Regions from separate parts of the Rothia sp. HMSC065G12 genome, predicted to be linked through region 1. Evidence: riboswitches for the same ligand, from Rfam matches in the RefSeq annotation. Region 1 holds a riboswitch; each other region holds the start of a gene.

Region 1 (8,047 bases):
TTCATAGGTATCGAGCCAGCGGCCGTTCACATGGCGGAAGAAATCATCGCCCGGTTTAACCGCATTATCGACCCATTCGGTCGTAATTCCAGAGTTCTTTGCATTATCCATGACCCCATTCTAGGGGCTTTGAGGCGCGAGAACCTTGAAGATAACACCTCTTCGGCATATTCCCTCAGGGGCGTAATTCGGTGAACGCTGGCACCCTTTGCCCCTTAAAGGCAACCGCGAGCAGGTAGGATTTTGCCGATAAGGTAGGAAAATCCTACCTGCTCGTATCAAAAACCACCTGCTCGCGGAAGCTGAAATTACGCCTGTGCGTTTTCTGCAGCGAGTTTCTTATCCCTCTCAGCCATCATGCGTTTCTCGGCCCCATTAACAAGCCAGAGGAAAACAATTGCCAGTCCCGAGCACACGATCATGAAGATGAAGGCGGTGCCCCAGCCCCAGTGATCCACAATGATGCCGATACCGGTAGAAGCCAACGTAGCGCCCAGAGCATACCCGAAAAGACCAGTAAATCCTGCGGCGGTACCCGCGACATGTGAAGGCGACAGGTCGATAGCCTGCAAACCAATCAGCATCACCGGCCCATAAATCAGACCGCCAATCAGCGCCAACGCAATATAGGCGATAATGAGCGGAGCATCGGCTGAAGGCAGCCAATACAGCAAAATAGCGCCTACGGTAGCAATCAAGAAGAGAATACCCGCGGGTGAACGACGCCCCTTAAAGACGTAGTCAGAGACGAAACCGCAGAGAATAGTGCCGCCAATACCGGCAAGCTCCAGGATTGAGAACCCAGCGATACCGCCTTCAAGGGAGGCGTGGCGCACATCGTGCAAATATTTAGGCGCCCACACCAGCACGCCGTAGCGCAGCGTGTACACAAAGACATTAGCAAGAGCCAGATACACCATGGTCGAATTAGTCAGCACATGCTTACGAATAGTCGTCCATGTTGATTCAGAACGGTCTTCGTCCGTGGACTCAACCTTGTGGGGGTCGTTGCGGTACACGTCAATAGTGGGCAGACCCTCAGCCTCTGGATTATCGCGAATCAGCAGCCATGCCACAAAAGCAAGCACAAAGCTAATCACGGCGGGGAACCAAAAAGCAACCTGCCAGGTTTTACCGAAGAGCGTGAAACCCCAGGCAACCAAAAGACCCGAAAGCGCGCCACCAACGTTATGTGCGGTATTCCAGAGAGAAACCTTAGACCCGCGCTCGCTCGTTGAGAACCAGTTCACGAGCACGCGGCCTGAGGGCGGCCACCCCATACCCTGGAAGATACCGTTGAAGACCATAATGGCGGCCATGGTGGATGCGATTGCGGCCCCGTATCCTGCAGCTGCCGCACCGGATCCCATGTACCCGGCGATAGCGAGCAGAACGTTTGCAATACCAGAAAGTACTAATCCTATGGGGAGGAATAACCGCGCATTAGAGCGGTCAGAAATCATAGCGGTAAAGAATTTGCTGAAACCATAGGCTAAAAGCAACGCCGTAGAAAGCGCACCAATAGCCGCATTACTAAAACCGAGCTCATGAGTCAGAATCGGCGTAACAAGCGGAACGTTATTGCGAATCAGATAAAACGTTGCGTACCCGATAAAAATACCCATAAAAACCTGAAAACGTAGGCGTGGGTACTTCGCCGTGACCTCTGCTGTGCTCAGTTGAGGTTTGGCTGTCGGGATAGCAAGCCAGCGGGGTACAGAACCCTTCTTCTTTGGAGAATCTGTAGTAGTCATGCTCGCATTTTAGGAATAGATACCTATAGAAATAGTAATTTTAAGAGCATATGTACAGGTTACTTAAACTAGAAGTGAACATATGTTCAGAATGATTATTCTGTGAATAACAATTTTAGGCTGTCACAACAGTAAATTTTTTATTTATGTGAGATAGGACTATGTCTTAGGGAACATAAATGCCTATATTGGATGCGCATACCCTCTATATAACCGCGAGCAGGTAGGATTTTGCCGATAAGGTAGGATTTTCCTACCTGCTCGAATCAAAAACCACCTGCTCGCGGAATTATTGTGATTGTTTAAGCCTGTAATTAAGGCACTTTATAGGGGTAGGGGAGAGGCTCCGCGCCAGAGACTACAGGCTCGCCCGAACCTTCTTTGCTGCGGCCACCACGTTCTCCAGCGTCCTCTTTGTCTCCTCGTAGTCGCGGGTCTTCAAACCGCAATCCGGGTTAACCCACAGGTCAGAGATGGTTCCGTACCCAATCGCGGCACGGATCAGCTCCTCAACCTCGGACTGCGAAGGCACACGCGGCGAGTGAATATCCCACACGCCCGGGCCCAGCCCCGAAACATAGCTTTCGGGAATATCCGCCAGCAGCTCCATATGCGAGCGCGCCGCCTCAATACTGGTCACATCCGCATTCAGGGCATTAATCGAATCAATAATCTCGTTGAACTCCGAGTAGCACAGGTGGGTGTGAACCTGAGTTTTATCCTCGACCGCGCTCGTCGCCAGGCGGAACGCATTCACCGACCACGCCAGGTACGCGGGCTGCTCATCACGGCGCAGTGGCAGAAGCTCACGCAGCGCCGGTTCATCCACCTGAATGATGCGGATGCCCGCCTCTTCCAAATCGGCGATTTCGTCGGCGAGCGCCAACGCCACCTGATTCGCGGTTTCCTCGCGCGGCTGGTCATCACGCACGAATGACCAGGCCAGAATAGTCACCGGGCCGGTCAGCATGCCCTTAACGGGACGATCGGTGAGCGACTGGGCGTAGGAAATCCAGGGCACGGTCACGGCCTCGCCGCGCAGCCCTTCACCTGAGCGTTTCACATCGCCGAACAGCACCGATGGGCGGGTGCAGCGTGAACCATAGGACTGCACCCAGCCGTGCTTAGTCGTGGCGAAACCATCGAAGTTTTCGGCGAAGTACTGCACCATGTCGTTACGTTCGGCCTCACCGTGCACGAGCACATCCAGGCCCAAATCTTCCTGGAGTTTAATAACGGAGGCGATCTCTTCACGCAGGAACTCGTCAAGTTGCTGCTGCGTGATTTTACCGGCACGCGCCTCTGCACGGTGGCGGCGAATATCGCCGGTCTGCGGGAACGAACCAATGGTTGTGGTCGGCAGCTTCGGCAGATTCAGATCGGCTTGGGCATCCCGGCGGATCTTCAGTTCGGGACGCTCAAAATCCTGCGGTTTCACGGATGCGGCACGCTCACGGATTGCCGCATTATGCTTACGCGGATCCGCTGTGAAACGTGCCAGCGCTTCGTCGGCGGTCTTCAACTCTGCCTCAACCGCAGACTCACCGTCGGCAAGACCGCGGGCAAGAGTCACGATCTCGGCGACTTTCTGGTCGGCAAAAGCCAGACCGTCTACGGGCACATCGGCGGGGTCTTCAAGGTCAAGATCGTGCGGCACATGCTGCAGCGAGGTTGAGGATGCAACTGCCACCGCACCGCCGTTAATGTTCTGGAGCGCGTGCAAGAGTGCTCGCAGGTCGGCACGCCAAATATTGCGCCCGTTAATGGCACCCGCCACCAGGGTTACGCCGGAGTCTTTGAAGGCGGTCAGCGCCTCGGCATCGTAGAGGGTGGAAACCAGGTCGAGATGCAGCGCCTCAATACCGGTGTCTAACAGCGCGGGCAGGTTCTCGCGCAGGTTGCCGTAGGGGCTTGTCACCAGGATTGCGGGGCGGTTCGTTTCGGCTGTCAACGCGGTGTAAGTTTTACGCGCCAATTCGGCGATTTTGGCGTTGGGAATGTCGCGGTCCACGGTCAGGCCGGGTTCGTCGAGCTGCACCCACTGCACGCCGCGTGCCGCCAGCTCGGCGAGCACCTGCCGGTAGGCTTTCACGAAATCGTCCAGGCGATCCAGCGGTGTGAACCCTTCGGGCGAATCCTGCTCGGCTTTCGCCCCGAGAAGCAGAGTGAGCGGGCCGACCAGCTGCGGGCGCACCGTCACCCCGTGCTCCTTGGCGACTTCAAGCTGCTCGTCAATAGCCTCAAGATTCAGCTTGATCTCGGTATCCGGACCGATCTCGGGCACCAAGTAGTGGTAGTTCGTATCGAACCATTTCGTCATCTCCAGCGGAGGCAGCGTCTCGGTGCCGCGTGCTAGCGCAAAGTATCCGGGCAGATCGAGCAGGCCGCGCGCATCCTTGGCGTCGGCAAGACGCTTGGGCACGAGGGTGAAAAGACGCACGGCATCGAGCACCTGATCGTAGTACGAGAAAGTCGCCGGAATAGACGAATCGGTGGCGCTAAGACCGCGCTCGATCACACGGTCATAGTAGGTGCGCTGCACATCTGCGGCCGCCTGGCGCAGTTCATCCTGCGTGATTTTGCCTTTCCAGAACGCTTCCTGTGCCTTCTTCAGCTCGCGGAAACGGCCCACGCGGGGGTAACCAACGATGGTTGCTGCGGGGAATGGGGTGCGGGTCATCCTAGTTCCTTACTGTGGGAGGGTGTCAAATAAAAGGGGAGTTTAGAGGTATTGAAGATCGCTCAGGGGGAGTTTGAAACGGTTCGAGTAGCGCGGAACGTCGAGTTCTTCGAGTACGTCCAGCACAGCCTCATGCTCGTTAAATGTGAAGAAATGCAGGCCGGGGGCGCCAGCATCAAGCACCTTGCGACATTGGTCGAGTGCATGTTCCACGCCGATGCGGTGCAGCTCGCGCGGATCGCTCGCGGTTTCCAGGCGATGCGCCAGCTCGCGCGGCACTTCAAGCCCGGCAAGCTCGCACAGCTTCGTTAGCCGAGTCAGCGAGGTAACGGGCATAATGCCGGGAATAATGGGCATCTCCACCCCGGCAAGGCGCGCAGCATCCACCAGCCCCGAATAGCGCTCGGTCTCAAAGAAAACCTGGGTGATGGCGAAATCCGCCCCGGCACGCTGTTTTGAAAGCAGAATCTCAATATCTTGAAGAAGCGAGGAAGATTCGGGGTGCTTATGCGGGTACGCCGCAACCCCAATCGACACCTTCCCCGCAGCAAGATGCGCGAAATCCTCACGTTCCACCCTGCGAATCAGCTCCACCAGGTAGCGGGCAAAAGGCAGCTCAAGCGGGCGCGTGTCTTCGGGCGGAATATCGCCGCGCAGCGCCAGAAACCCGCGTACTCCAAGCCCCAGAATCAGACGAACCGAGCGTTCCAAATCGGCCACGGAATGCCCCACGCAGATTAGATGCGCCAGCGGGTTCAGCGAGGTTTCATGCACCAGGTGATCGAGCAGAGCCAACGTCTTTTGGCGGCGTTGAGCATCGCCCGAATAGGTGACGGAAACGTAATCCGGGTTGGTTTGCTCAAGCTCGGTGATGGTTTTGAGCAAGGAATCGCAGCTTGCGTGCGACCGTGGTGGATACAGCTCGTAAGAAAGAGCCGGGTGAACTGTCGTCATTTTCATTCCTCCGTGTTCACCCGATAGAAGCGTGCCCGAAGGTACGCCGAATCTTAGCAAGACGCGAAGGGAATTCACTTCTATCGGTTCTGGCGGGAGCACCTTGTCCGTCCACCCAATGGGTGGAGGCTGGCGAGGTTGCTGCGACGTCTAAGAGCCAGATCTCTCGGTCGCTCTGGATAGATAACGTTCTTATTTTAGGCAGGATGCGCGGTGCCAGCAAGAATATGTCGGCACATGTCGTCGAGCGGTCATAACCGCTTAATATTGTGGGATGCGGCGAAACAATACGTCATACGGGCTCGCGGAGGTGCGGGTCAGTGCGTTGAATCCACCACCTGATTTAGCCGCAAGTTCAGCCGCGAGCAGATAATATTTCGACGAGCAGATAGCGGAATGTTATCTGCTCGCGAAGAGTACAGAGGAGGTGACGCGGCGGCGAGAGGGAGAAGGCATTCTACAAGGAAAAATCGGGTATTGTTCTGAGAAAACATGTCGTGTAAACTATGTGTAAGAGTCCCCCGACCGCCTCTACCCGTGAGTCTGCAGGTTCACAGGATATGCGCATATGTCGGGGCCCTTCTTTATCTGCTTCCGGTCTTACTCTAGGGAGTTGCAGAGCGCCGTGAACGTCATGTTGCGACCACATACTGTCAAACACGGTAGAGTAAATGTATGGAACGCATCGAATCTCCCGCATATGCACGCCTGGGTAACTCCGGGCTGGTCGTGCCCTCCGTCGGAATCGGCTGCAACAATCTGGGACGCCCCGGCACCCCCACTCAAACTCAGGAAGGCACCAACGCCGTGATCGCCGCCGCAGTCGAGGCGGGCATCGGCTTCTTCGATATTGCCGACCTGTACGGTGCCGAACCCGGGTTGTCAGAAACCATGTTCGGTACCGCGATGCGCGAACTCAATCTCAACCGCGATGACCTGATTATCGTCACCAAATTCGGGCTTCCCACCGGTACCCTCAACGGCAACGACTGGGATGCGCGCGGCTCACGCCGATACATCATGCGTGCCGTCGAAGGTTCACTGCGCCGCCTGGGAACCGAGTACATTGACCTGTATTTCTACCACAGCCCCGACCCGAACACCCCGCTGGAAGAAACCCTATCTGCTCTAGATACGCTCGTGACCAGCGGAAAGGTTCGTTACCTGGGGCACTCCAACTTTGCGGGGTGGCAGCTTGCCCACGCCGAGCATCTCGCCCGCACACTCGGCACTGAGCGGTTTATCGCCGCCGAAAACCACTACAACCTGCTGGATCGCCGCGCCGAACTTGAAATTCTTCCCGCCGCCCGCCACTTCGGGCTGGGGGTGCTCCCGTATTTCCCGCTTGCCAACGGGCTTTTGACCGGAAAATACCGCCGTGACAGCATCCCGGCAGGGTCGCGCCTGTCGCATTCCAAAGCGCAGGTACTCGCGCAAGCCGACTGGGAACAACTCGATGCCTACCGCGAATTCTGTGCCGACTTAGGGGTCTCAGAGGTTCAAGCATCCATCTCTTGGCTTAAACAGCAGAACCCCGTCGCCAGTGTGATCGCCGGGGCAACCACCCCCGAACAAGTACACGCAAACGCGCAGGCCGCAAGTGTGCGTTTCAACGATGACGAACTGGTGCGGCTCAACGAGATTTTCCCAGCGCCTGAAAGCATCGCGCTTTTCTAACAATCTCCTTCGCCACTGCAAATATAGCCAAATGGGAATATAACTAATCGGGAATATACCCAAGCCAGCAAGCGTTTAAAACTGTGCGGTCTCTCAATCTGTGCCGTACAAGACCCCTCATGAAAGACAAAAATACCCGCATGAGCATCACCACCGAGCCGCCAAACCGCGCCAGTGCACTACCCCCACTCGGGCAGGGCGCACATACACGCCGCCTGGGCGTTATCGCGCTGGTGGCAACCTTCGGCGGGCTCCTCTTCGGGTACGACACCGGCGTTATCAACGGTGCCCTCGACCCCATGAGCCGCGAACTCGGTATGGACAACACCATTCAAGGCTGGGTTACGGGTTCCCTCGCCTTCGCTGCCGCCCTCGGAGCCATGATCACCGGGCGTATCTCAGATGCCATCGGACGACGCAAAACCATCATCGGACTCTCAGTCCTCTTCATCGCGGGCGCGCTCACATGCGTCTTCACCCCCAGCATTGCTGTACTGTTGATGGGCCGCACGATGCTCGGGCTCGCTGTGGGAGGCGCATCCGCAGTCGTACCCGTATTCCTCGCCGAACTTGCACCCTACGAAATTCGCGGCTCACTCTCCGGGCGTAACGAACTCATGGTCGTCGGAGGGCAGCTAGCCGCATTCATCGTGAATGCCATCATCGGCAACCTCTGGGGCGAACACGATAGCGTATGGCGGTGGATGTTCGCCGTCTGCGCCCTGCCTGCGCTCGCGCTTTTCATCGGTATGCTGCGCATGCCCGAATCCCCACGCTGGCTTATCGCGCAGGGGCGCACCGAGGATGCGCGCGCTATTATGCGGCGCATCCGCCCCGCCGAACGTGCTGATGCCGAAATTGCGGACATCGCGCGTTCACTTGAGGAAACGCGCATCCAAATCGGCACGGAGACTAGGGGTAGCACGGGTAAAATCCTGCGTGAAAAATGGTTTGTGCGGATTTTGCTGGTCGGTATTTTGGT
Region 2 (8,047 bases), on a different contig from region 1:
GTCGTTCAGGGGGAGAGGTTTGGGATCGGTGGTGAGCGAGCTTGCCGAACGAATCGCCCCGGATGCGCGCAACGCCGCCAGGGGATCGTCGGCTGCCTCCGCAACCTGTCGCGCGGTATCTTCTGGGCTCTCCGGGTTCATAGACTGGCGGATGCGGCCGCCGGGCGTATTGTCGAGGGCTTTCCGCGCGGTTTTGGCACGGTCGAGTGCAGTGAGCATGAGGGCGACGGCGTGCTTGCAGTCGGCGGCGACCGGGCATGTGCATCGTGCGTTGAAAAGATTGGAATCGGCGTCCGAACCCGGGAAGAAGCGAATACCTACCTCATAGGGGATAGGGGTACTCCCGTTCACCAGACCTTCCAGCGTATTTTCGTCTTCGTCGTAGGTGTATCGCACCACTTCACGCTGACGGGCATAAGCAAGCCCGCGCTGGTATGCCTTATGCCCCGCCTGCCGAATAATCTGCGCAACGGTGACGGGGATATCGGGGAAAGGGTTTGGCGCGCTCACCGTTCCATTATCTCAAGGGTGTCAAAGAATCGCGCGGTAATTCGTTATGAGGTCTGTCCATGATGCGCTGAGCGTTTTTTACATGTATTTTTGATGGATATTGTGAAGAACATAATAAAAGTGATAATGCCGGTGAGGAAGCCAACGCATAAGACACTCATGGCGAGGGTAGCGGCTGCCTGTGTGAGAGGACTCGACCCCTTGGGCTGGACGCCCCTCCACTCGAAGGCATGGTACTCAACGACTGATCCCCCGCCGGCTAGGATGAACAATCCAATACCGAGAATGAGGAGTAGTGCAGCTATTGCCCCGACCATACGTGCAGTTTTCATGCTTTCCCCTTGAGTAACTGACTTTATGGATTCATCTGGTCCCGTTCTTTTGCCAAGGGTGTTTTATTCTGCTCAACATGCTTATTTTGTGCCTTGCGTGCCTTCTTGGTCGCCGTTGTGAAGAGCAGAATAAAGGTGATAATGCCGGTGAGGAAACCAATGCCTAGGAACCATAGGCTCAGATTATTAGTCGCCATGACGAGCGGACTTGCTCCTGCGGGATCGACACCCCTCCACTCGAAGGCGTGGTATTCCACGAGTGAACCCCAGCCGGCTAGGATGAGCAATCCAAACCCGATAACCAGAAGTACTGCGGCTACTGCTCCAACTATGTAGATAGCTTTTTTCATGAGCGCTCCTTAGATACTGGCTCTATAAATCGATCTGGTTCTGACCTTCTTCCAAGAGGTTTTGAACCTGTACAGGATGCTTTTTGTGCGTCTTGCGGGAGTTCCTGACCGCCGTGGTGAAGAACGGAATCAAGGCGATAAAGCCAGTAAGAAAGCCGGTGCCTAAGAACCAGTAGCTGAGGTTGCCGGTTGCTCGCGTTAGGGGACTTGCTCCTTTATGCTGTACACCCCTCCATTCGAGGGCATGATACTCCACGAGTGAGCCCCAGCCTGCCAGGATGAACAAGCCAAACCCAATGATCAGAAAAATTGCGGCCACTATCCCCATGATCTGTACAGTCTTTTTCACAGTTATCACTCTTTCTTTCCGGAAGCGTAAAGCAGGCGTGACATGGTGATATATCAGAGGCAAGATAAATTTCTGTACATTACCCAGTGTGCCGTGATTCTTCTCGAATGTGTAGACCTGCTCTGAAGACCCAAAACTTCACACTACGCCGCCATGAGGCGGCTATATACAGGTATGCATTCATAATCGCGTTATGTAAATCACAAGAGTTTGACGGGTTCGCACGTTTACAGATTCCTGAAAGCTGTTGTAACCTGGATTCAGCTTCAAGAGTTTCGACTGATAAGCTCCGACTATGGTCGAACGCCAACCCCATGTTCACGGGTGGCTCGGATGACGAAGCGGTTTGTATTCGCCGCCTCAGGTGGCACTTGGTACAGGCAAGAGCAACGCGAAAGGAACGCGCATTCGGCGCATGGTTGTCAATGTACAACAGCTCTTCATCTCCAGCATCCCCCCTTACTCCTGCACGCTCTTATCAGGAAAATCTGCGTGCCGCATCTGTGCCCGCACGCGGCGGTTACCAGGCAGTAAGTATTCAGGACTACGCACGTATTTCTTCTAAGCGCGACGAATTCCTCAATTTTCTGCTTCTTCCCAACCCCGAGGGTATTCCTGCCGTCGAATATGCCGGTCTGCGCGTAGCATAGGGGTATGAGCGCCTCAGGACTGCTTCTCGACTCGGATGTTCTCGCCGAGATTCGTAAAGCTACACCAGATTCCAAAGTTGTTGCCTTTCTGCGCCGCCGCGCCTATAAACACCTCTACATTTCGGTATTGAGTGTAGGCGAGCTCAAAGGACTCTACCCCTACCCAGAGACCGACCGTTGGATTGCCGAACTTCTCGACAGATTCGCCGACCACATCATCAACGTGGATGCCCGCGTAAGCCTCGAATGGGCGGGACGCAGCGCCCCGCGCGGCATCCACAGTCACGGACGTAAAGATGCCGAGCCCCTGCCCACCGCCGCCCTCGAAGGTCTGATGGCGGCGAGCGCCCAAGCTCACGACCTCGAAATTGTTTCTTCAAAGGCTGAGGTGTACCGGTCCTGGGGCGTGCCCGCGGTGAATCCGTGGATTGAAGACTAAATCTTCCGCACAGTATTTTCACCGTAAGCGCCGGGGAAGTACCTGCGTGTTCGAGAAAGCCGTGAGAAATGCTCGGCACAGTTAGCTGTACGCGCTGCCGCATCGGTGAGAGCGCATCAGTAACGTTCGTGTAACCCCTATGTTCACGGTGAGCGGTTAACGAAGGTTAGCCGCCATTTAACCGGAACTATTTCCCCGAAAGCCCAGCAGGCTCACACGCGCTGACAGGTTTCATGGCATGATGGAAGAACGATGAAAAGTAGCTCTTCTACATCCCGGTATTCTGCCCCTATGCCACTCTGGCTGCAGGGCATCGTTGAATTAGTTTTTACCGCCGCGCTTTCTTTCGGGCTTGTGCTCGTTCTGCTCATGGCGGTGTGGTTTACCAACGGTTTTAACCGCATGGATTTTCCCGCACTCGCAACTCTTGCCTCCCACCTGTGGCTGCTCATGCACGGTGTGCCGCTGAATATTCCGAATGCTTTCGGCATTATTCTGCCGCACGGCATGCTCACACTGGTACCCATGGGGCTGAGCATTATTCCGGTGCTCTTATGCTTTAGGTCTGGGCGAAAACTGGCGCGCGCATCCTATGAGGGGGAATTCTTCAAGCCCGTACTATTAGGGTGCGCTGCCTACGGTATTTTTGCTGCCGTCGCCTTTGCGTGGGCGAGTACCGAACGGCATCTGCTGGGTATTGTTGGTGCGGCGTTGATTCCGCAGATAGTGGTGCTGGTCGGGTTGATCTGGGGCGGCTACTATGAATCGCGTTCGCTCGCCCGTATGGTGGGCGTGAACACCGCCGAACAGATTTCGCAGATGAGCCAGTACTCGCGATGGGCGAGCTCCTATGTGTGGTCGATTGTGCGTGCCTCCATGGTGGCGATTTTCTCGCTCATTATGGGCGGTGCTCTGGTGCTGGTGGTTGCCATGATGATGCGTTGGTCGCAAATCGCAACAATTTACCAGGAACTTCACGCCGGGCCGGTGGGGGCGCTCGCCGTGACCCTGCTGCAGCTTGGTTACCTTCCGAACTTGGTGATCTACGCGATGTCGTGGACTACCGGCGCCGGGTTTGCGTTCGGCGTGGATACACATGTGGGTTGGTCGCAGACGACGATGGGCGATCTTCCGCTCTTTCCGGTGCTGGGTGCTATCCCTGAGAGCCTGGGCTGGATAGGGTATGCGGGTCTGGCGGTTTCGCTGGGCGCCGGAGCCGTTGCCGGTTGGTGGTTCTTGCGTGAAGGTGAAGACCACGTGGAGGAGTGGATCACCATGAAGGTACGTTACCGGGTGATTGCGCTGCCGCTTTCTTCGCTCGTGTTGGGTTCGCTGGTGGGTGTGCTCTGCGGCGTGTGGGCTTATATTTTGGGTTGGATTTCCAGCGGATCGTTGGGTGTGGGGCGTTTTACCGAGGTAGGCGCATCGCCCGCAGCTTTCGCCGTGGCGACCGCAATAACCCTGGGTGCGGGTACCGCGTTGGGTAACCTGCTGTGCCATGTGCTTCTTCCCGACAGCAGTCGTGAGCTGCCGCGTTTTGCCGATGAACGTCCCAATCTGGGCAGTCGCATGAGCGAGATGCTGCAGCAGCGTCGCGCGGCGCGGGCAGAGCGTGAACAGCTCAGGAACGATGAGCAGGAACGCGAGGCACAAGAACGTGAAGAGCAGGCGCGTGAGCGGGCTCAGCAGCGGCGCGAACGAGTCAAACAGGTGCACGCCCGCCGTGCAGAACTCAATAAATTTGCTGAGCAAGAAGAAGCACAGCGAGCGCATAGTTTAGGTATCAAAACGGAGCAAGAATCCTTGCGTGAGGATAGTTCTGCCGAAGCTGCAGACTCGAAGGATGCGGCATCTGACGAACAAACCATCGAGCTGTCGGGAGCGGATGAACCCACCGTGGAACTTGATACCTCTGAGAAATCCGGTGGGGGTACCGAGGACGCGCCGCGCACGGTCAAGCCCGGTAAGCGTGAGAAAGCCCCGGGGAAGCCGGTCTTTAACCGCGTTCCGCGCCCCGAAACCTCGGGTAATGGCGGTGATACTAAGGTCGAGCGGGAAACACGAGAGCAGAGCGCTCGTACAGGGGAGTCTGGGCCGCAGAAAGCCCCTTCGTCAGTGGAGTTTCACGAGTCCGGGTATAAACGTTTTGGTGTGCCGCGCCCGGTTGCCGCATCGCCCGCATCCGATCAGGAGAATACGGAAGGTTCGGCGCAGTCTCACGAGACTACCGTTCAGGAGAAGCGTCAGCTCACGCCCACTCAGGCGATGGCTGTTATCTTCGGAGCCTCTGAGCCGACCAAGGACGAATCTTCGGAGGAAGGGCCCTCCACGGGGCAGGATTCCTCGCATAAGAAGAGGAAGAAATAACTTTCGCGCCCTATATGGTGATATATCGGGAACACCTAGAGGGCTGGGAGCACAGCGGAATATAGCAATTGTGCCGAGTGAATCCTTAAGATTCACTCGGCACAATTATTTGAAAAGCTCCCCCAAGAAGAAATTAAGGAGCAGGTTCGCCAATCGACACAGAAGTATTGGCGCGCACTGTACGGTCGAAGGACTCTTGACACTGCTTCACATCGGTATCCGTCAGGGCGTGGGAGTAACATTGCCGATAGTTTTGCGCATCCGGGTTCAACGCCATGACAAGCCCCGAAAGAAGCGTCCACCCCGCAAAAAGAAGGCTTAGTCCAGCGGCAACGTAGAGAATCCACGGTCCCCGCCCTTGGGCATTGCGCACTATCGCCATAATGGTCAGCCCAATCCCCAGAAGTACCAAGACAAAAAGCAGAAGAAACAGGGGGAAGGGACTCAGCAAGAAGGGGGTTCCCGATAGGGTCAGCATAGAACCCGCAAGCAACAGCCATAAACTGCGCATCAGCTTGCGGCGGCGCTCCTTAGGGGTGAGCTGCGGACGCTTCGGCGCAGGCGGTATCGGCTGCTGCGGCGGCACTTGGGGGTAAGACGGGGGCATATTTGACATAGGTTAAGGGTACCTCCCTGCGGCGGTCTGCGGGCATGAGAATCACCGTGAAACCCTGAAAATCTAGACTGGGCGAGGGCCGCCAGCTTATCGTTTCGGAATTGGCTTAACTACAAGAATTTCTGGTGCGGTGCCCGTGGCATAGGTGCTACCCAGCCGCTATGTGATGCGATAAACTATTGCTGTGCGAATTGTGATAATGGTCTCCGGGTCCGGTACTAACCTGCAAGCTATTCTCGACTCCGTAAAGGCTGGCGAGCTGAACGCAGAGATCGCCGCCGTAGGCGCAGATAAGCCCTGCACCGGTCTTGATCGAGCCGCCGCAGCCGGGGTTGAAACCTTTCTGATCGAACCGGCAGACTATGCTGACCGCGAGCAATGGAACCGCGCTCTCGAAGAGAAAATCGCCTCCTACACCCCCGATTACGTTGTATTCGCCGGGTTCATGCGCATTGTGGATGCGCAGCTGGTCGCCCGCTTCGAGAACCGGATTATCAACACTCACCCCGCGTTGCTGCCCTCATTCCCCGGGGCACACGGTGTGCGGGATGCGCTCGCCCACGGCGTTAAAATCACCGGGTTGACGGTTCATTTCGTGGATTCCGGGGTCGATACCGGCACGATTATCGCCCAGGCCGCGGTGCCCGTCGAGGACGGTGACACCGAAGAAAGCCTGCATGAGCGCATCAAGGTGCAAGAACGTCAGCTCTTGGTGCGGATCCTCGCAGAATTTGCTGCCCTCCCCAAAACTCAAAACCCCTAGAACTTCCTGCCCGCACGGCGCCGCATCCTGGTGCATGCGGGCAGTATCAATACCCCGCCACGGGGTACCACCCATTCACCGAGCAAGAAGCAACGGAGTAATTAGTGTCTATGAAGAAGCTCGATCGTCTGCCCCTGCGCCGCGCCCTCATTTCCGTGTACGACAAGACTAATCTGGCGGAGTTCGCCCGCGGTCTGCACGAGGCAGGCGTGAAGCTGGTGTCTACCGGTTCGACCGCATCCACGATCGCCGCCGCCGGTGTGCCCGTCACAGAAGTTACCGAGGTTACCGAGTTCCCCGAGTGCCTGGAAGGCCGCGTGAAGACCCTGCACCCGCGCATCCACGCCGGTATTTTGGCCGACCGCCGCAAGCAGGAGCATATCGACACCCTTAACGAACTCGACGTTGAGCCCTTCGACCTGGTGGTCGTGAACCTATACCCCTTCGCAGAGACCGTGGCATCCGGTGCTGACCAAGACGCTATTATCGAGAAAATTGATATCGGCGGTCCCTCAATGGTGCGTGCCGCCGCGAAGAATCACGATGCGGTCGCTGTCGTGGTAGACCCCAAAGACTACGAACGGACCGTGACCGCCGCCCAGGATGGCGGGTTTTCCCTGGAGGAGCGTCGCCGTCTGGCCGCCGGTGCCTTCGCCCATACCGCCGCTTACGATACCGCCGTCGCTACCTGGACCGCCGCGCAGTTCCAGCAGGATGAAGACGCTAACTTCTGGCCCCCGTACGCTGGTTTGGGCTTTGAACGCAGCGAGACCCTGCGTTACGGCGAGAATCCGCATCAGCGCGCGGCTCTGTATGTGGATCCCGCAGCAGCCCCCGGTATCGCCCAGGCTGAGCAGATTCACGGCAAGGCGATGAGCTACAACAACTATGTGGATGCCGATGCCGCCCTGCGCGCAGCCTACGATTTTGATGAGCCTGCGGTCGCCATCATCAAGCACAACAACCCCTGCGGTATTGCAATTGCAAGCCCTAATGTCGCAGATCCAATTGCCGATGCGTACGCTAAGGCTCATGCTTGCGATCCGCTGTCCGCCTATGGCAGCGTGATCGCGGCAAACCGCCCGGTCACCAAGGATATGGCGCAGGCCGTTAAAGATATTTTCACCGAGGTTATTGTGGCGCCCGGATACGAGCCGGAAGCCCTCGAAATCCTGGAAACCAAGAAAAATCTCCGCCTGCTGGTGCTTCCCGAGGGATTCGGGCGTGAGACTATCGAGTACCGCTCGATTTCTGGCGGTGCGCTCTTCCAGGAAGCCGACCGCCTTAACGCCGAGGGTGATAACCCGCAGAATTGGCAGCTGGTCGCCGGTGAACCTGCCGACGAAGCCACTCTGCGCGATCTTGAATTCGCGTGGCGTGCCCTGCGTGCCCCCAAATCGAACGCGATTATGCTCGCCCATAATGGTGCCGCCGTGGGTATCGGCATGGGGCAGGTTAACCGCGTGGATTCGTGCAAACTCTCGGTTGAACGCGCCAATACACTCGGCGGAGAAGGCCACGAGCGTGCCCGCGGTGCGGTTGCCGCATCCGACGCTTTCTTCCCCTTCGCGGACGGCCTGCAGGTTCTTCTCGACGCCGGTATCCGTGCGGTCGTGCACCCCGGCGGCTCGATCCGTGATGACGAAGTTATTCAGGCCGCGAAGGATGCGG
Region 3 (8,047 bases), on a different contig from region 1:
CCAGGGGTAAGAGCGTCACAGAACGCACAAGCATGGACAGGCTGCCTTCAAGGGAACCACCGAAACCGGCATAGGCAGCTGCAACACCCAGGTTCGTGATGCCAGTGATCAGAGCCAAAAGCACGGGCATTGCAGAGACTCCCAGCCAATAAGCCGCATCAAACCGTCGAGCGGTGCACACCTGCTCGAACACTCCCAGCCAGCGGTCGGTCGCCGCGCGCGCCACAACACCGACTGCCACGCTGAGTACCACGCTTGCCAGGGCAGAGGCGCATGCGATCCGCACAGGATCAGGTGCGGAAAGATCGCGTCCTAGTAGAACGCTGAACAGCACGCTCATCCCCGGTACGATCACGAGGGTGCTGAGTGCCGTACCAACTGTGGCGAAGGTGATGGATGAAGACCACCCAACCTTGGCGGTACTGTTCAGACGATAGAGAAAGTTCGTTCGTTTAAACATCGCAGCCTCCTAGATTGCACCCAGAGTGCCATGTACCGTTGCCGCGCGTAGTGCTCGCCTACCCAATAGATATGCCGCGAGCATCCAGAGGGCTGTGACCGCACAGGTTTGCAGTACAACGCCCAGAAAGTCACCGAATGAGTTCATAGGCATCTGCCCAAGCAGAACCTTCACGGGTGCCTGAATCGGAATCAGCGTGCCGAGCCCATCAAGCCATGCAGGCGCGGAACTCTCGGTAAAAAGCACCCCGGAAGCCACGAAAACCGGCACAAGCAGCAGCTCCTCATAGGCGATAGCGTTCGGGGTCGCCACAAAGAACCCTGCAATCACGAAGGTCACCGCCAGACACGAGATCCACAGCAGCGAAAGACCCACCAGATAGCGTGCACCCACCTGAGTAAAGTCTGTAAAATCTACCGAGAAGGTGCACAGCGCCCAGAAAACCCAGGCCAATGGCAGGGCGGCAAGCCCAAAAATGGAGGCAGTTGAGACCACCGCTGCGAGCGCCCGCAGCGGGTTCACGGCACCATTGAGCAGATACACGAACGTTCCCCGGTAGCGCTCAAAGTTGAGGATTCCGGCACTAACAATGCACATGTTCCAGGTGCCGATAATACCTGCGCGAGTCCAGGCGGGGGTTGCATCAACTGGCCAGGCACCGGCGGCGAGCGCCTGCAGGGCCGTCGCCCCAAAGGTACTCAGCAGCAGTAATTGTAGGAAGTAGGGAACTGTGAGGAATTGGCGCAGAGAAAAAGACATCAAGCGAAGTTGCCGGTTCATCGTTTCAGTCCTTCCGCCATGGCCAGGTATGCCTCTTCGAGAGTGGCTGGGCGAGTATACAGTGGTGTGAGCATCTGAACCTCACGCTCAGCGAGAATACGGGTCAGCAGAGCCTCTGCGTGTTCGGTACTGAAGGGGTGCGGCTTTTCCGAAACAGAACGTTCATTCCAGTACACGGTGATCTCCCACTCGCTGCCGCGCGGGGTCAGCAACACTGTTCCCGCATCGCCCAAAGACCGAGCAAGTTCTTGAAGCACCGGCCCGGCATTCGCATCCACACGCCCCACGGTGGTAACGGAGATCCCGGCGTGCGCGGTAATATCCGCCACTGTGCCCGAAACCGCCATGCGACCGGCACCGATGACCGTGACCCGATGCGCTAACTCCTCAATCTCGCCCCCAGCAGATGGCTCGTGAGTAAAATGGCGGTGCCGTCATCAGCGAGGGCGCGAATTAGCTGGCGTATTGTCAGCGAAATATCTGGGTCAAGCCCATTCGTCGGCTCATCCAAAAGCAGCAGTTTTGGCTCGCCCAGCAGTGCCCGCGCGATGTGCAGACGTTGTTTCATACCGCGGGAAAACTCTTGTACCTTCTTCGCGGCGACATCTGCAAGATCGACCCGTTCCAAAGCGCTCGCCACCTGGGTACGGCGTTTGCGCGCGCTAACTCCGGCAAGGTCGGCGAAGAAGAGAAGATTATCGCGGGCGGATGCTCGCGGATAGAACCCGGTATCCCCGCCGAGTACAAGCCCTAGGGATGCGCGCGCACGCTGGGGGTGTGCAAGCGCATCCACCCCGTCGATGCGAACGGTACCGCTTGTGGGAGTCAGCAGTGTTGCGCACATCTGTACAACCGTTGTTTTCCCCGCTCCATTGGGACCGAGCAGAGCATGAATTTCGCCGGAACTTATGCTGAGTGAAACATTATCGACAGCGGTGAAAGCGCGTTCACCCTTGCCAAAGGTGCGGCATAGCTGTGCCGCGTCAAGAATTGTAGACATTGTGATAAAACCTTGCGGTGCTTAGTCACCCGAAGCCGCTTGAGCATGGTGTTCGCACGCCTGCAATACGTGGGACGGGTGAGATGAATAGTCGTGAGAGAGGCACTTCTTAGTGCCTGAATAATCCCAAGTCACCGGCTGCAGGTGCGGAAGGTATAACAATAAAACCCTCAGAACTTTGGTGTCCCAAGCGCTCACTATGCGCTTCTGAAATGTATCGAACCAAAGCAGGGTTATTTCTAAAATTTTTAGAGCCCACCATCTGGGCGGGCATTCCGCGAGCCGGTGCGACTTTAGCGGGAGGTCATACCTCATCACTCCTAGATTCAAGGTTTCCATCAGTGTAGCATGGCTCACGATTGCCTACACTGATGGTAATTTAGCGACGGCTAACGGCAGATCACATGGCTTTAGCGGTTCGGGTACAACATAGGCACGGTCACAAGCGCATAAGTATTGGTGTTTCTCCCAAACAATAGGCTGTCGCGAAAACAGTTCATAAAACGTCATCTTTGCAACAATGCGCCGAAAACACGCATCCCGCTTGACCATGTGCGCTTCCTATGAAACTCTAGATGCAGGTCATGAGAGCCAGTGATAAGCCCCAGCTAGCTGGCCGGCAACCCTCCTCCGCGGTGGGGTGCCCTGGGTGAGGACCAGGCGTTGAACACAAAGTACAACGCAAGCGCGGGACCGATGTGCCCGATTCTGGTACATCGTTTTTTCGTTTGCAGAGAAGAAAACCTAAGAACTCTGTACCGAAATCGGCATGCGGCCCCCTGAACTATCACAAGGAGCTTCGCATGAGCAACACTACAGTCCCGACTCCCGCCAACCCCGCCGGTTGGAAATTTGAAACCCGCCAGATTCACGCGGGGCAGGCACCGGATGCTGCAACGGGAGCTCGGGCGTTACCTATCTACCAGACCACCTCGTTCGTTTTCGAGAACGCAGAACAGGCCGCTAACCGTTTTGCTCTAGCTGAGCTTGGGCCTATCTATACCCGTCTGAACAACCCCACCCAAGAGGTTATCGAAAACCGCATCGCATCCCTTGAAGGGGGAGTAGGGGCGCTTTTGCTGGCCTCAGGCCAAGCAGCTATTACCTATGCGATTCTCAACATTGCGGGTGCGGGCGACCATATCGTGGCTTCCCCATCAATTTATGGGGGAACCTACAACCTACTTAAATACACGCTTGCCGACCTCGGCGTTGAAACTACGTTTGTTGAAAACCCGGACGACCTGCAGCAATGGCGCGATGCGGTTCGCCCCAACACGAAACTCTTCTACGGAGAAACCGTACCTAACCCCCGGAACGATGTGCTCGACATCGAGCCTATCGCCCAGATCGCCCACGACAATGGCGTTCCCCTAATCGTCGATAACACGGTTCCCACCCCATACCTTGTGCGCCCCATCGAATTTGGTGCGGATGTTGTAATCCATTCCGCCACAAAATATCTGGGTGGGCACGGCACCTCAATCGGCGGCGTTATCGTGGACTCCGGGAATTTCGACTACGGAGCCAATCCCGAAAAGTTCCCCAAGTTCAACGAACCTGCCCCCGGTTACCACGGTCTAGTTTATGCCCGTGACTTGGGCAAAGACTCCGCTTTTGGTGCGAACCTTTCCTATATTCTCAAGGCGCGGGTTTCGCTTCTGCGCGACACCGGGGCGGCGATCTCTCCAACCAACGCCTTCAACATTGGTATCGGTCTGGAGACTCTTTCCCTGCGCATCGAACGCCATATCGAGAACGCGACCAAGGTCGCAAACTGGTTGGAGGAGCATCCGCTGGTCGATCAGGTGATCTGGGCCGGTCTGCCTTCCTCGCCCTGGTACGAGCGATCCCAGAAGTACCTGCCGAAGGGACCGGGTGCCGTTGTGGGATTCACCCTCAAAGACGCCGACCTGGAACAGACTCGCACCTTTGTGGATGCTCTGCAGCTGCACTCCAATGTAGCGAATATCGGCGATGTGCGTTCGCTTGTTATTCACCCTGCATCCACCACCCACTCGCAGCTTTCCGAGGAAGAGCTAGAGGCAATCGGTGTGAGCAAAAACTTTGTGCGCCTCTCTGTAGGTATCGAAAATATTGACGACATTATCGCAGATCTTGAATTGGGTTTTGCGACTCTGAACGCCTAACCTGCACCGCCGCGACCGGGCTGCACAGTAAGTGCCCGGTCGCGGTATCGGTTTCTCGCCTGCCATTACCAAAACTACCGGTTACCCAGGAGAAAACATGACGGAAAATACCGTACACGCCACCTATCTGTCGCAGCTGCAGTATCCCAGCGCTCAGGGGTACCTGCGGCAGATGGCGATCGGTGATTTCACCCTCGAAAACGGTACCGTGCTTCCACAGGTGAACATTGGCTACGAGACGTGGGGGACTCTTAACGAAGCTGGGGACAACGCGATTCTTATTCTGCACGCCCTCACCGGTGACACCCATGTTTCGCGCGGGATTCCCACATCAGATATGCCTGCACCCAGTATTCGCGCAGTCGAAAGTGATGGTTGGTGGGAAGGTATTGTGGGGCCGGGCGCGGTGGTCGATACCACCAAATATTTTGTGATCGCCCCCAATATCCTGGGTGGATGCTACGGCTCAACCGGCCCGGCAAGCATCGTACCCGAGGGGTACCCGGGCGCCGGAAAACCCTGGGGATCACGCTTTCCTCACGTCACTATTCGCGACTCGGTACGAGCCGAAGCCGAACTTATCGCCCGGTTGGGGATTAAGAGTTTTCACCACGTCATCGGCGGATCGCTCGGCGGGGCACGCGCTATCGAATGGGCGGCAACCTTCCCCGAGCTGGTACGCGGATGCGCGGTCATCGCCGCTGGCCCCGCCGCCACTGCCGAACAGATTTCCTGGGCGCACACCCAGAACCTCGCTATCCGTGCTGATGCCAATTTTGCTTCCGGCGATTATTATGGGGGAGCGGCGCCCACGGCTGGGCTCGCGTTGGCGCGGCGCATAGCCCACATCACCTATCGCAGCCCGGCCGAGCTGGAGCATCGCTTTGGGCGGCAGGCAAACCGCGGCGAATCCACCGACGGCGGGTCTATCGGTGAGAACCGCGGACGATATGCGGTCGAAAGCTACCTGGACCACCATGGCGATAAGCTCGTTGAGCGTTTCGATGCCAATAGTTACCTTGCCGTGAATGAGGCGCTAATTTCACACAATGTTGCACGCGGGCGCGGCAGCCTCTCGCATGCGCTTGCGCTCAGCGATTGTAAGTGGACTATCGCCGCAGTAAGCACCGATCGCCTGTTTTTTCCGCACGAATCGTACCGTCTGGCGGAGGCGCTTCCGGTTCCCGTAAAGGTCGATATTATCGAATCCGACCACGGACATGACGGTTTCTTAGTCGAATCCCGCCAGTTGGAGGCGATTCTCGCTAAGGCTCTCGGAGTCCCGGTTCCCGAGCGAGAGCGCGCTGTCGATGAAGAAAAATCCTTTCAAGATATAGCTGCTCTTTTCGGTTCGCCTCTTGAAACACAAAAACAGAACTAGCTTTCGTTTTTGATACATCCGAACATAGAAACCGTACATAAAAGCCTTGTGAAGACTATATTTCGGCGTGAAATAAGTCCCCACAAGGCTTTGTGTACGGTACCGATAATTGTGAATGGACGAGGTTAGCACCAGGTCACATTCTCGGGGTCAAGGCCGTGGGCACGGGCATTCTCGTAGATGATGTCCCGCAGCCAGACAGCCAGTCCCGCAGCGAGCTTCTCGTAGTGCTCGTTGAAACGGGCGTCCTCAACATAACCGCGTGCCAGAATTACGTGCTTGGCGGGGGTTACCTCGAAGAAGAAAAGTGAGGCGCGGTGCCGCTCGGCAAGCGCATTCGCTTCCTCACTGCCCGGCTGCACGCCACGAGTGAAAGCCTCGACGAGGGCTTGCTCAACTGCGTCAAGCTCCTGCTTGCCCTTCACCCAGTCGGTGCGGCTCATAGCCGCAGTGCGGCGTTGGTATTCAGCCCAATCGTCGGTGTGCCCGTAACGCTCCTGCGCTTCTTGCTCACGTGCGGGGCTGAACCCGTCGCCCATAATTTCTGCTTTTTCTGCAGCGGTAAGCTGTTCGTTCTTAGGTGCCATTGCATCCTCCAAAAGTTGATCTAGTGTTGTTAGCATGCGCTCATAGGCGGCCATTTTGCGCTGGAGCATATCTCGCTGGGCGAGTAGATGCTCGGTGCTGTTCGCTTCGTCCTGCAGTACGCTGCGAATGGCTTCAAGGCTCATGCCAATGGCGCGATACCCCATAATGACGGTGATGCGCTCAAGATCGGCATCACTGTAGTAGCGGTATCCGTTGAGCTCATCGTGCGCGGGGCTGATCAGACCCCGCTGTTCCCAGTGGTGAAGCGTGCGCACGGTCAGCCCGTGCAGGGATGCAGCCTCTCCTACGGTGTACTCGTGCTGCCCGCCATCTGGTGTAGTGTTCGCGTCCATGTTTTTACTGTAGATCCTGACGTTGGGTGAGGGTCAAGCCTTGAGCGGAAATCTATTTCGGTTGTTTATGGCAGGCTCCTCGGTAAGATGAAGATATGAGTGAAAATACGTACATTGTCGAATATTCCCGACCCGAGGAGGAACGCGCCGGAACCCACTTGGTGCTTCTGCTGCACGGGTACGGTTCGCACGAGAAAGACCTGCTGTCGCTGGCTGAACATCTGCCGCAGGAGGGTATCACCTATGCTGGGATGCGCGCCCCGCAGCCGGTAGGCACCCAGTTTTCGGCGGACACAACCGGTGCCCACATTCCCGCCGAGGCCATAGGCTACCAGTGGTACCCGCTGGATCAGCAGCTCAACGCGGATGTGCGGACCATAGAACAGGCCAGCGACTACGTGCTGGAGTGGGTCGAACAGCAAGAATCACACTACGCTTCGGTCGCGCTGGTGGGGTTCTCACAAGGCATGGCGGTGGCAACTTCTATGGTGCGGCATCGCCCAGGAAAATTTGCTGCACTGGTGGGGCTCTCCGGATACGCGGTCGAATCGGACTCTCCTTATTTCAAGGACGACGAGCTCAAAGCCACCGAGCTACCCGTTTTCTACGGCAGGGACCAGGAAGACCCTATCATTCCGCAGCCCTTCGTGGATTACACCTACGAGTGGATTCGCGCATATACCGATGGCATCAAAGTTCTGTATGCGGGCGCCGGGCACGGGGTAAGCGCCCTAGAAATCCGCCATGTAGGCGAGTTCATCGACGTGAAGGTGCTGGGCAACGCGCCCCAAATCCGTGCCGAAAAAGTTGCGGATGCTGCGGGTAACGCTGGGGCGTCAGAGCAAGGGTCACCCGACTAAAAGGACCTGAATAACGCATTTTGGGTTGTATAACGCACCGCAGGAAGGCGCGTTATACAACCCAAAATGCGTTATTGCGGGAAGGGGAAAGAATAGAAACCCTAGTCCCGAGCCACCTGCACGCTCACCCCGTTGAAACTCACCGTATCGCCCAGATGCAGCTGTTTGCCCCGCGCCTCCTCAATCTGCCCATTGACCTTTACCAGTCCATGCTGGATTACTTCGCGTGCCTGCGCACCGTCTTCGACCAGATTGGCCAGCTTCAAAAACTGCCCCAGACGAATCATCTCGTCACGAATATAGATTTTCTCCATGTCACCAGTGTATCGGCGGGAGGATGCCATGTGCGGCAGTCATACTAACCCGCCACGTGTTCCTCATATACACGCTCTAACTTAAAACTGTCTACCGTTGTTCAGAAACTACACGGTAACGCAGGCATGCAATGATACCCTAGTATCTTGTACTTGTGACC
Region 4 (8,047 bases), 120 kb from region 1:
ACCGCATGATGAGAATTCTCGTGCGGGGCTCAAGCCGGCGTTATGATGAAGTGCTAGGTTTTTATTGCCCGGCGGTACCGCCGAGAAGACAAGGCAGGGGATTTATGGCAGAGCCAGCCGCATCAAAGACGCACCGCAGCGTACCATCAATGGAGCAAACCGCCGAGAAGCCGTGGGTTGCCATGTGGTCACTCGTGATCGGGTTCTTTATGATCCTGCTCGATACCACTATCGTCACCGTGGCGCTGCCCCATATGCAGCATGAGCTCAACGCCTCGCTCTCCGCCGTGATCTGGGTGACCAGCGCCTACCTGCTCGCCTATGCGGTGCCGCTGCTGATTACCGGTCGCCTGGGCGATAGGTTCGGGCAGAAGCAGATGTACCTGCTCGGTATGGTGGTCTTTACCCTCTCTTCGCTGTGGTGCGGGCTCTCGACCAATGTGGAGATGCTGATCGTTGCGCGCGTGGTGCAGGGGATAGGCGCCTCAATTATGACCCCGCAAACCATGTCCATTATTACGCTCATGTTCCCGCCGCATAAGCGCGGGGTGGCAATGAGCGTGTGGGGTGCGGCGGCCGGTATCGCATCGCTCGTGGGCCCTATCGCTGGCGGTCTGCTCGTGGATGGTCCAGGCTGGACGTGGATCTTCTTCATCAATATCCCTATCGGCGTGATCGGCACCTATCTGGCGGTTCGGAATATCCCGCATTTTCCCTCTAAACAGCACAACTTCGACTGGGTGGGCGTGGCTCTCTCCGCTATCGGCCTGTTCCTGATGGTCTTCGGTATTCAGGAGGGATCCACCTACGACTGGGGTACTATCACCGAGTCGCTGTGGGGAACCGGAATCTCGGTGAGTGTATGGGGCATGATTATTGCGGGCATCATCGTGTTCACCCTCTTTATCGTGTGGCAGGCCGTTAACCGCAAAGAACCGTTGGTACCGCTGGGACTGTTCAAAGACCGCAACTTCTCGGTATCGAATATTGCTATCGCCGCAATGGGTGCACACACCCTCACAATGGCATTCCCCACCACCATCTATTTCCAGCAGGTGCGCGGTATGAGCCCCACCCAGGCAGCACTCATGACCGCCCCGCTCGCCCTGTTCTCAGGTGCGCTCTCTCCGGTCATTGGCAAGCGTTTAGGCACGTCAAACCCCAAATGGTATGCGGTCTCGGGATTTGCTCTATTGGTAGTCGGGTTTGTCGTTCTGCGCGCTCTGATGACGGCGGATCAATCCCTCGCGCTTCTGCTCATACCCTTTGCGATCTTGGGTATCGGCAACTCTATGATTTGGGGTCCGCTGGCGGTGACCGCAACCCGTAACCTGCCGCCTCGTTTAGCCGGTGCCGGGTCGGGCGTGTATAACGAAACTCGTCAGGTTGCCGGTGTGCTCGGTTCTGCGGGTATTGCCACACTCATGGGCGGTCTGATTGCCGACCAGATTGCGCAGACCATGCAGCGGATGCGTCCCTCGGGCGCAGGCGGAAGCGCCATGAACGCCCCCGCCGTCGGCGGTGAAGGCGTATCCGGCGGTCAGGTTCCCGACTTCCTGCGTGAACCTATCGCCACCGCGATGAACGATTCGCTGATGCTGGCACTGGTTCTGGCAGTCGTGGGCATGGTCGCGTGTCTCTTCTTCGCCAAGCCGGTGGATAAGGGTGCGTGGGCATCCGGGCAGAATGCCGCTGAGCCACAAACGGAAGTTGACTCGGCATGGGACGGCTCACACTCTTCCGGTACCGATCCTGATGCGGAGGTGACCGTCTCCACCGAGGCACGCCCCGCAGACGAGACGCAACTGATTTCTTCGGAAAAGGACGCGAAAAATCCTTCTAAGCCATAATTCCTTTTGAGGAATATACTATTTGATTAGTATATATAGCCAATGCGGCATATAACCTGTTAGTTATATGCCGCACTGTAGTTTTAAGGATATTGGGAGCTATTTTCCTACAATGTTCGCGCTCGCAGAGAACCTTTCTAGCAGATTCGGCGCGATGCCGCTGCCGAGCGTAACCCCTATGCCGCCTGATCCTCGGTGAACGCATCTGGGTCTACTCGCCCGGTGTCTACGAGCACCTGTGCGATAGCGCCGAGCGCCTCCTCATTCTGAAGCGAAGAAATATCGCCCAGCTTATGCCCCTGGTAGAGCTCGCCCAGCAGGCGGCGGGTAATCTTCCCCGAGCGAGTCTTAGGAATATCGGCGACCGCGACCACATCCTTGGGCTTAGCGATAGGACCAATATGCTCGCGCACATGCTGAGTGAGTACAGCCTTCAGCTCGTCTTCGGTGAGTGCCCGGCCTTCGTCGGTGAGCGTCACATAGGCGACTGCCTGGTGACCGGTTAGCTCATCCTCCACGGGGCACACACCAGCCTCCACCACGGCCGGGTGCGTCACGAGCGCAGACTCAATTTCGATGGTTGAGAGGCGGTGCCCGGAAATGTTGATCACATCGTCGATGCGCCCCAGGATGTACACATTGCCTTCATCATCGACCTTCGCGCCGTCACCGGCGAGGAACCAGCCGCGCGTACCGTAGTGCTTCCAATAGGAATTTAGGTAGCGTTGCGGGTCGCCCCAGACAGTGCGTGCCATGGAGGGGCCGATCTTATCGACCACAATGAAGCCCTGCTTGCCGGGCTCAACGAAGTCACCGTGCTCGTCCACCACGCGCACCGAGACGCCCGGGACTTCGCGGGTGGCGCATCCGGGAAGGGGAGTGCAGTGCGGGGTGCCTTCGGGGAAGGTCCCTTCGGGCGCGAAGGCGGGGTCATGTGGTCGCGGGGAGCAGATGGTCGATCCGGTCTCGGACTGCCACCATGTATCGATAAACGATGCGGTGCCCCCGCCCACGTGCTTGCGCAGCCACTTCCACGCCTGAGGGTTAATGGATTCGCCCACAGACCCGAGCAGACGCACGGATGAGAAGTCGTATTTTCCGGGTTCGGGGCCATCAGGAAAAGCCCCCATAAGGGAACGAATCAGGGTGGGCGCGGTGTAATAGTTGGTGACGCCATAGCGCTCGATAACCTCGAAATGGCGACCGTAATGCGGAGTATTGGGGGTACCCTCGAAAATAACCTCGGTCACCCCGTTCACAAGCGGACCATAGATTTCGTAGGTGTGCGCGGTCACCCACGCGAGATCGGCGGTACACCAGTGCACAGTCGATTCAACTTTCGCCGGGTCGTTCACGGCAGACAGCTCATCGGGGCGCAGCACCCCGTCTTCATCCACATAGTCCGGCAGCAGATCGTACAGCAGCGCGTGGGTGTATGCGGTCTGCACCAAATACCCCGCCATCGTGTGCACTAGGCCCTTGGGTTTGCCCGTGGTGCCGGAGGTATAGATGATAAACAGCGGGTCTTCGGCATCGTGCAGCTCGTACTCATGGGTATCGGGCTGATCGTCCACCAAATCGTGGTACCAAATATCGCGCCCGGTCGTCCAGGGAACCTGCGCGTGCGCCACGGGGTCTGCGGCGCTTGTACGGTCCACCACGATCACGTGCTCGATTTTGTTCTCACCCGAGCATGCTTCATCGGCGTTCACCTTCACAGGCACGACCTTGCCGCGGCGGTTCTGCCCGTCGGTGGTGATCAGAACCTTCGCGCCGGTGTCTTCCACCCGGAATTTCAGCGCCTCCGCCGAGAACCCACCGAACACGAGCGAGTGAATTGCGCCGATGCGCGCGCACGCAAGCGTGAAGATAATGGTTTCGGGAATAACCGGCAGGTAGATTACTACACGGTCGCCTTTACGCACGCCGAGTTTGAGCAGGCCGTTGGCGGCGCGGGCGATGCGTCGCTGTAGTTCGGCGTAGGTGATAGCTTCACGGTCGCCGGGTTCGCCCTCGAAATAGAGGGCTACTTTGTCGCCGCGGCCCGCCTCCACATGGCGGTCCACGCAGTTGTAGGCGACGTTGAGTTTGCCGCCTTCAAACCATTTAATCTCGGGTACGGAGTATTCTTCGATGCCCTCAGCGTCGGTTCCGATAACCTGCGGTTTCTGGAAGGTGTGTGCGTTGTCCCAAGTCTTGCCCCAGCTTAGGCGTTCGGCTTGTTTTTCCCAGAACGCTACCCGCGCCTCGTCAGATTCGTGCGCGGGGTTGGGGGTGGGTGCTAGAGGATTCGTGAATGAAAAAGGGGAGGGAAGTCCCACAGTATCTCCCATCGGTTGCTGGCGTTAGCACCTTCGGCGTTATGAAGGCGCATGATGCGCCACCGCAGGCGAGGTTGCTGCGACGTCGTCGAGCCAGGTCTCTCGGTCGCTCTAGATGGATTACCAATCTAGTAAACCCTGTAGCTGGCGCAGGTGCAAAGACACCCCGTCATATTGCGCGTGTATGCGCCACGTTCGTAACATTCCGCAATATTGTGCCCTCCGTCCACACCACACCCTATACCGCGAGCAGGTAGGATTTTGTCGACAAGGTAGGATTTTCCTACCTGCTCGGGTCAAAAACCACCTGCTCGCGAACAGTGCAAGAAAAACACTCCCACCGGGATGCGCCTCGTCAAGAGGATTTATCCGGTGGGAGTGCCGTTTACTCACCCAAAATTACCGATTAGTTCTGTTTTTGTGCGTTGGTTGAGCCTTTCGAGGCTCCGTTAGGGTTTTTCTGCCCGGATAACCAGTCGTTAGGATCGATCTGAATGTCGTTACGGACGGTGAAGTCGCTCTCTTGATCCTTGTTTTTCTGGTCACCCGTTGATCCCGTCGAGTTGGACTTTGACTTGTCGCTGGGGGTGCTGGGAGTGCTCGGATCTGGATTCTCAGGTTCGCCAACATGATCGATGGATGCCACAGCCTGCTGACCGGTCAGGTCAATATCGCTCTTGGGGGCACCATTCTCAGGTTCGTAGCGCAGAGTGCCGCTGAGGATCGTCAAGGTGGTGGTCACACCGTAGCGTTCGAGATAGAAATCTTCAAAATGTGTACCGAACTGGCTGGCCAAGATCTGGTTGTAGACCTGAGTTCCGCCGCCATTGTGGCTGGAAGCTACAACATCCTGCTCAAGCTTGATATCAACGTAACCTATCAGCTCATTACCGTTAGAGGTCATCTCGCTGAAGGTACCGTACATAGCACCACCGTTGAAGGCGACGAGCTTAGGGTTATCGCCGTTTTCTGGCGTGGGATTGATGACGAGGGAAACCGCAAAATCGTCAGTATTTTTATTCCAGCCCGGAGGTTCTGCCCCGTCGATCTCGGCCCAGTCGGGGAAAACGAAACGGTGCTCCAAGCGCAGGCGCGCACCGGCGAGTAGGGTAGTGGTGCCCGAGTAGTATGTCTGCTTGCCGTCTTTAGTGGTTGCCTTGGGTGCTGAGAACCAGAAACCAGCGCCACCCCATTTTGCATTGCCGATGCTGCCGCCGGGGGTAAACTTACCGCCGCCAGCTGAGTAGAGACCACTGGAACCTGCCGGAACATTGGCCTGCTCGTTCGCAACTGGGCCGCTAAATGAATCTAGCCCCAGGAAACTGTTAGTGTCTAGTTCCTGGTGGGTGACGAACGCCTGGGTAAAAATACCGTAGTCAGGGCGTGTGTCATCATACGAAGCCGCATAAGCCGGAACTACAGCGGAAGAAACAATAATTGGGGTTGTCCATGCGGCGCCCGCCAGAACACGACGGCGCGTTAGACCTCCCCGCGTAGATGCGTGGGTCACAATGACTCCTATGAGTGGTTGGGTGAATAAGTGGCGCTCGGATTACACGCCAGTAATAATTTTACGGGATATACCCCAGAAATCCTAAACAATATAAGATAAACATGAAATCTTTACGATAAAACGCTCACTCACCCGGATCTGAGCATCCTCAAATTATGCGGAAGATATTCTGTATTCCGCGCTCATTTCGGGCCTATTGTCGCGTGTATGTTCCGGCGAGTCTCTGTGTTTCACCGCCGCATGGGCGCATCATTCTGGGCTTGCGGGCTGCCGATATGAAGATTTCGTATTCACTCAACATATACATATCTAAAGGACTCACTCTCATGAAGATGCGTCGCACGGCGCACATGACGCTGGCGGTTGCCAGCCTGGTGCTGCTGAATATCCTGCCCACCTCCGCTGCCTCGGTTCCCGCCTATGACACTGATGGCGATGGTATTCCCGATTCTTGGGAGATGTACGGTTACGATGCCGATGGTGACGGCGCTATTGACGTCGATTATCCCGCGATGGGTGCGAACCCTAACCATAAGGACGTATTCGTCGAGATGGATTACATGCCCGGTGAGCTCGGCAGCGAAGAAGATTTGGACCGAATCGTGCAATCCTTCGCCACACTTAATATCAGTAATCCTGATCGAAAACCGGGCATTAACCTGCACCTAGACGCTGGGTCCGCCCGAAGCGCTAAGTACAATCTGGGCGGCGGTAATGAGGTGCCGCATCAGGGACTGCGGAATATGGGCGATTGGGCACGTATTAAGGCCCGTCATTTCAACCCTGCCCGCGAGGGCATTTTCCATTACATGATCTGGGGTGATTACCACGGACATAACAGCTCATCGGGCTTGGGGTACAAGAACAAAGCCGGGTTTATCGTGACCGTCGGGAAAACCTACTGGGGTGGCGCCAGCAGCGATATTCGCGTGGGCACTTTCCTACACGAGCTTGGGCATAATTTGGGTCTTGATCACGGCGGCAATGATAGTGAGAACGGCAAACCCCATTACTTCAGTGTGATGAACTACGATTACCAGCTCACTGGTGTTCCTAAGAAAGACGGAACGTTCTATTTTGGGTACTCCCAGACGGACGCGCTAAGCCTTGATGAGTCGGCGCTCAGTGAGCGGCGCGGGTTCGGCTTCAAAGCTCGCGGATACCTCTATGAGGGCAAACCTGCAGATCGAAACATAGACTTTAATCACAACGGTAAGATTGATGATGTGCCCGTCGCCAAAGACCTCAACAACAACGGATACGAGAGCGTTCTGAGTGCACCCAGCGATCTGAAAACGATGCGGTTCCCGGCCCAAGCCGTCAGTCACGGACGTGAGATAATCCCTGAACCTCCACCAGAGATTGAGATTAATCTCATAACGGCTGATGATGCACGAGAGCAAGGTCTTATTCGCTAGCCTTGTATGCTGCCAGCGTGCGGGAGCGGGTTATGTTGCCAGAAACCTTTACTTGTTCCTGTGATATGGTCCGCTCCCAAAACTTGTTTTATGTCACAGATTTATAAAATTTTACGGTGCTAGGATGCAGGTGAAATCTTATCTATCGGTTATTCATATACAACCGTTCATATACCACTCTCTTGCTCAAACGGCACCACAATGCCACTAATGCGCATCGTCGCATGTGGGAATCTGCCACACCATAGGTTCCCTACCATGAATACCGCTCACTCATAGAAAGATTTCCTCTCGCTCAACACAACGACACAAGGAATATCTCTCATGAAACTACGTACTATAGCGCGCCTGATGCTGGCATTCGTCAGCCTGGTGTTTCTTGTCCCACTGAATTCTCTGCCCGCCTCGGCAGACACGTTGCCAGTCGCCCCTGGTAACCCGGGTGTCGCCCCGAAGGTGACTTCACCTGATACTGACGGTGATGGGCTTTCCGACAGCGTGGAAATCAACGGATACGATGCTGATGGTGATGGTAGACCTGAAGTCGATTACAAGAAAATGGATGCAAATCCCTACCACAAAGATGTATTCGTTGAGATGGACTATATGCCTGGCGAGCTTGCCAGTGAGGAAGAACTGGATCGCATCGTGCAGTCTTTCGCTGACTTGAATGTTACTAACCCTGACGGCAGGGCAGGCGTTAATCTTCACCTAGATGCAGGTTCTGCCCGGAGTGCCAAGTATAACTTGGGAGGCGGCAACCAGGTTCCGCACCAAATGCTCACCAACAATATGAAGTCTTCTGGGGAATGGGCAAATATCAGGGCTCGTAATTTTGATTCTGCCCGCTACAACAGCGGTTTCGACTACATGATCTGGGGCGATTACTATGTGGATAATAAAACCGGAAATCGAAACTCATCAGGAGTAGGGCTTCTAGGCTCT

What was found. Region 1 has a riboswitch for S-adenosylmethionine ahead of HMPREF2804_RS09525 (methylenetetrahydrofolate reductase). Riboswitches for the same ligand answer to the same signal wherever they lie in the genome.
Region 2: linked by a shared signal. The riboswitch ahead of HMPREF2804_RS03395 (nuclease PIN) and the one ahead of HMPREF2804_RS09525 (methylenetetrahydrofolate reductase) in region 1 are both predicted to bind S-adenosylmethionine.
Region 3: linked by a shared signal. The riboswitch ahead of HMPREF2804_RS04210 (bifunctional o-acetylhomoserine/o-acetylserine sulfhydrylase) and the one ahead of HMPREF2804_RS09525 (methylenetetrahydrofolate reductase) in region 1 are both predicted to bind S-adenosylmethionine.
Region 4: linked by a shared signal. The riboswitch ahead of HMPREF2804_RS09140 (AMP-binding protein) and the one ahead of HMPREF2804_RS09525 (methylenetetrahydrofolate reductase) in region 1 are both predicted to bind S-adenosylmethionine.

The regions. Positions count from the first base shown of each region.
Region 1 is NZ_KV804818.1:124,925-132,971, reverse strand. It holds gene HMPREF2804_RS09540 (M13 family metallopeptidase) at 1-111, opposite strand, end outside; gene HMPREF2804_RS09535 (MFS transporter) at 309-1,754, opposite strand; gene metE (5-methyltetrahydropteroyltriglutamate--homocysteine S-methyltransferase) at 2,113-4,434, opposite strand; gene HMPREF2804_RS09525 (methylenetetrahydrofolate reductase) at 4,477-5,388, opposite strand; SAM riboswitch class I at 5,466-5,574, opposite strand; gene HMPREF2804_RS09520 (aldo/keto reductase) at 6,064-7,065, shown strand; gene HMPREF2804_RS09515 (sugar porter family MFS transporter) at 7,185-8,047, shown strand, end outside.
Region 2 is NZ_KV804813.1:81,577-89,623, forward strand. It holds gene HMPREF2804_RS11265 (SWIM zinc finger family protein) at 1-510, opposite strand, end outside; gene HMPREF2804_RS03380 (hypothetical protein) at 555-842, opposite strand; gene HMPREF2804_RS03385 (hypothetical protein) at 866-1,192, opposite strand; gene HMPREF2804_RS03390 (hypothetical protein) at 1,215-1,541, opposite strand; SAM riboswitch class IV at 1,806-1,934, shown strand; gene HMPREF2804_RS03395 (nuclease PIN) at 1,913-2,191, shown strand; gene HMPREF2804_RS03400 (PIN domain-containing protein) at 2,196-2,630, shown strand; gene HMPREF2804_RS03405 (cell division protein PerM) at 2,922-4,997, shown strand; gene HMPREF2804_RS03410 (hypothetical protein) at 5,131-5,613, opposite strand; gene purN (phosphoribosylglycinamide formyltransferase) at 5,813-6,376, shown strand; gene purH (bifunctional phosphoribosylaminoimidazolecarboxamide formyltransferase/IMP cyclohydrolase) at 6,481-8,047, shown strand, end outside.
Region 3 is NZ_KV804813.1:272,331-280,377, forward strand. It holds gene HMPREF2804_RS04190 (ABC transporter) at 1-460, opposite strand, end outside; gene HMPREF2804_RS04195 (ABC transporter permease) at 470-1,240, opposite strand; gene HMPREF2804_RS11280 (hypothetical protein) at 1,237-1,587, opposite strand; gene HMPREF2804_RS11285 (ABC transporter ATP-binding protein) at 1,620-2,240, opposite strand; SAM riboswitch class IV at 2,821-2,934, shown strand; gene HMPREF2804_RS04210 (bifunctional o-acetylhomoserine/o-acetylserine sulfhydrylase) at 3,044-4,390, shown strand; gene HMPREF2804_RS04215 (homoserine O-acetyltransferase MetX) at 4,488-5,771, shown strand; gene HMPREF2804_RS04220 (MerR family transcriptional regulator) at 5,897-6,712, opposite strand; gene HMPREF2804_RS04225 (alpha/beta hydrolase) at 6,808-7,572, shown strand; gene HMPREF2804_RS04230 (RNA-binding S4 domain-containing protein) at 7,674-7,886, opposite strand.
Region 4 is NZ_KV804818.1:5,445-13,491, reverse strand. It holds gene HMPREF2804_RS09145 (MFS transporter) at 105-1,850, shown strand; gene HMPREF2804_RS09140 (AMP-binding protein) at 2,027-4,171, opposite strand; SAM riboswitch class I at 4,177-4,293, opposite strand; gene HMPREF2804_RS09135 (hypothetical protein) at 4,578-5,681, opposite strand; gene HMPREF2804_RS09130 (C4-dicarboxylate ABC transporter substrate-binding protein) at 6,011-7,102, shown strand; gene HMPREF2804_RS09125 (C4-dicarboxylate ABC transporter substrate-binding protein) at 7,427-8,047, shown strand, end outside.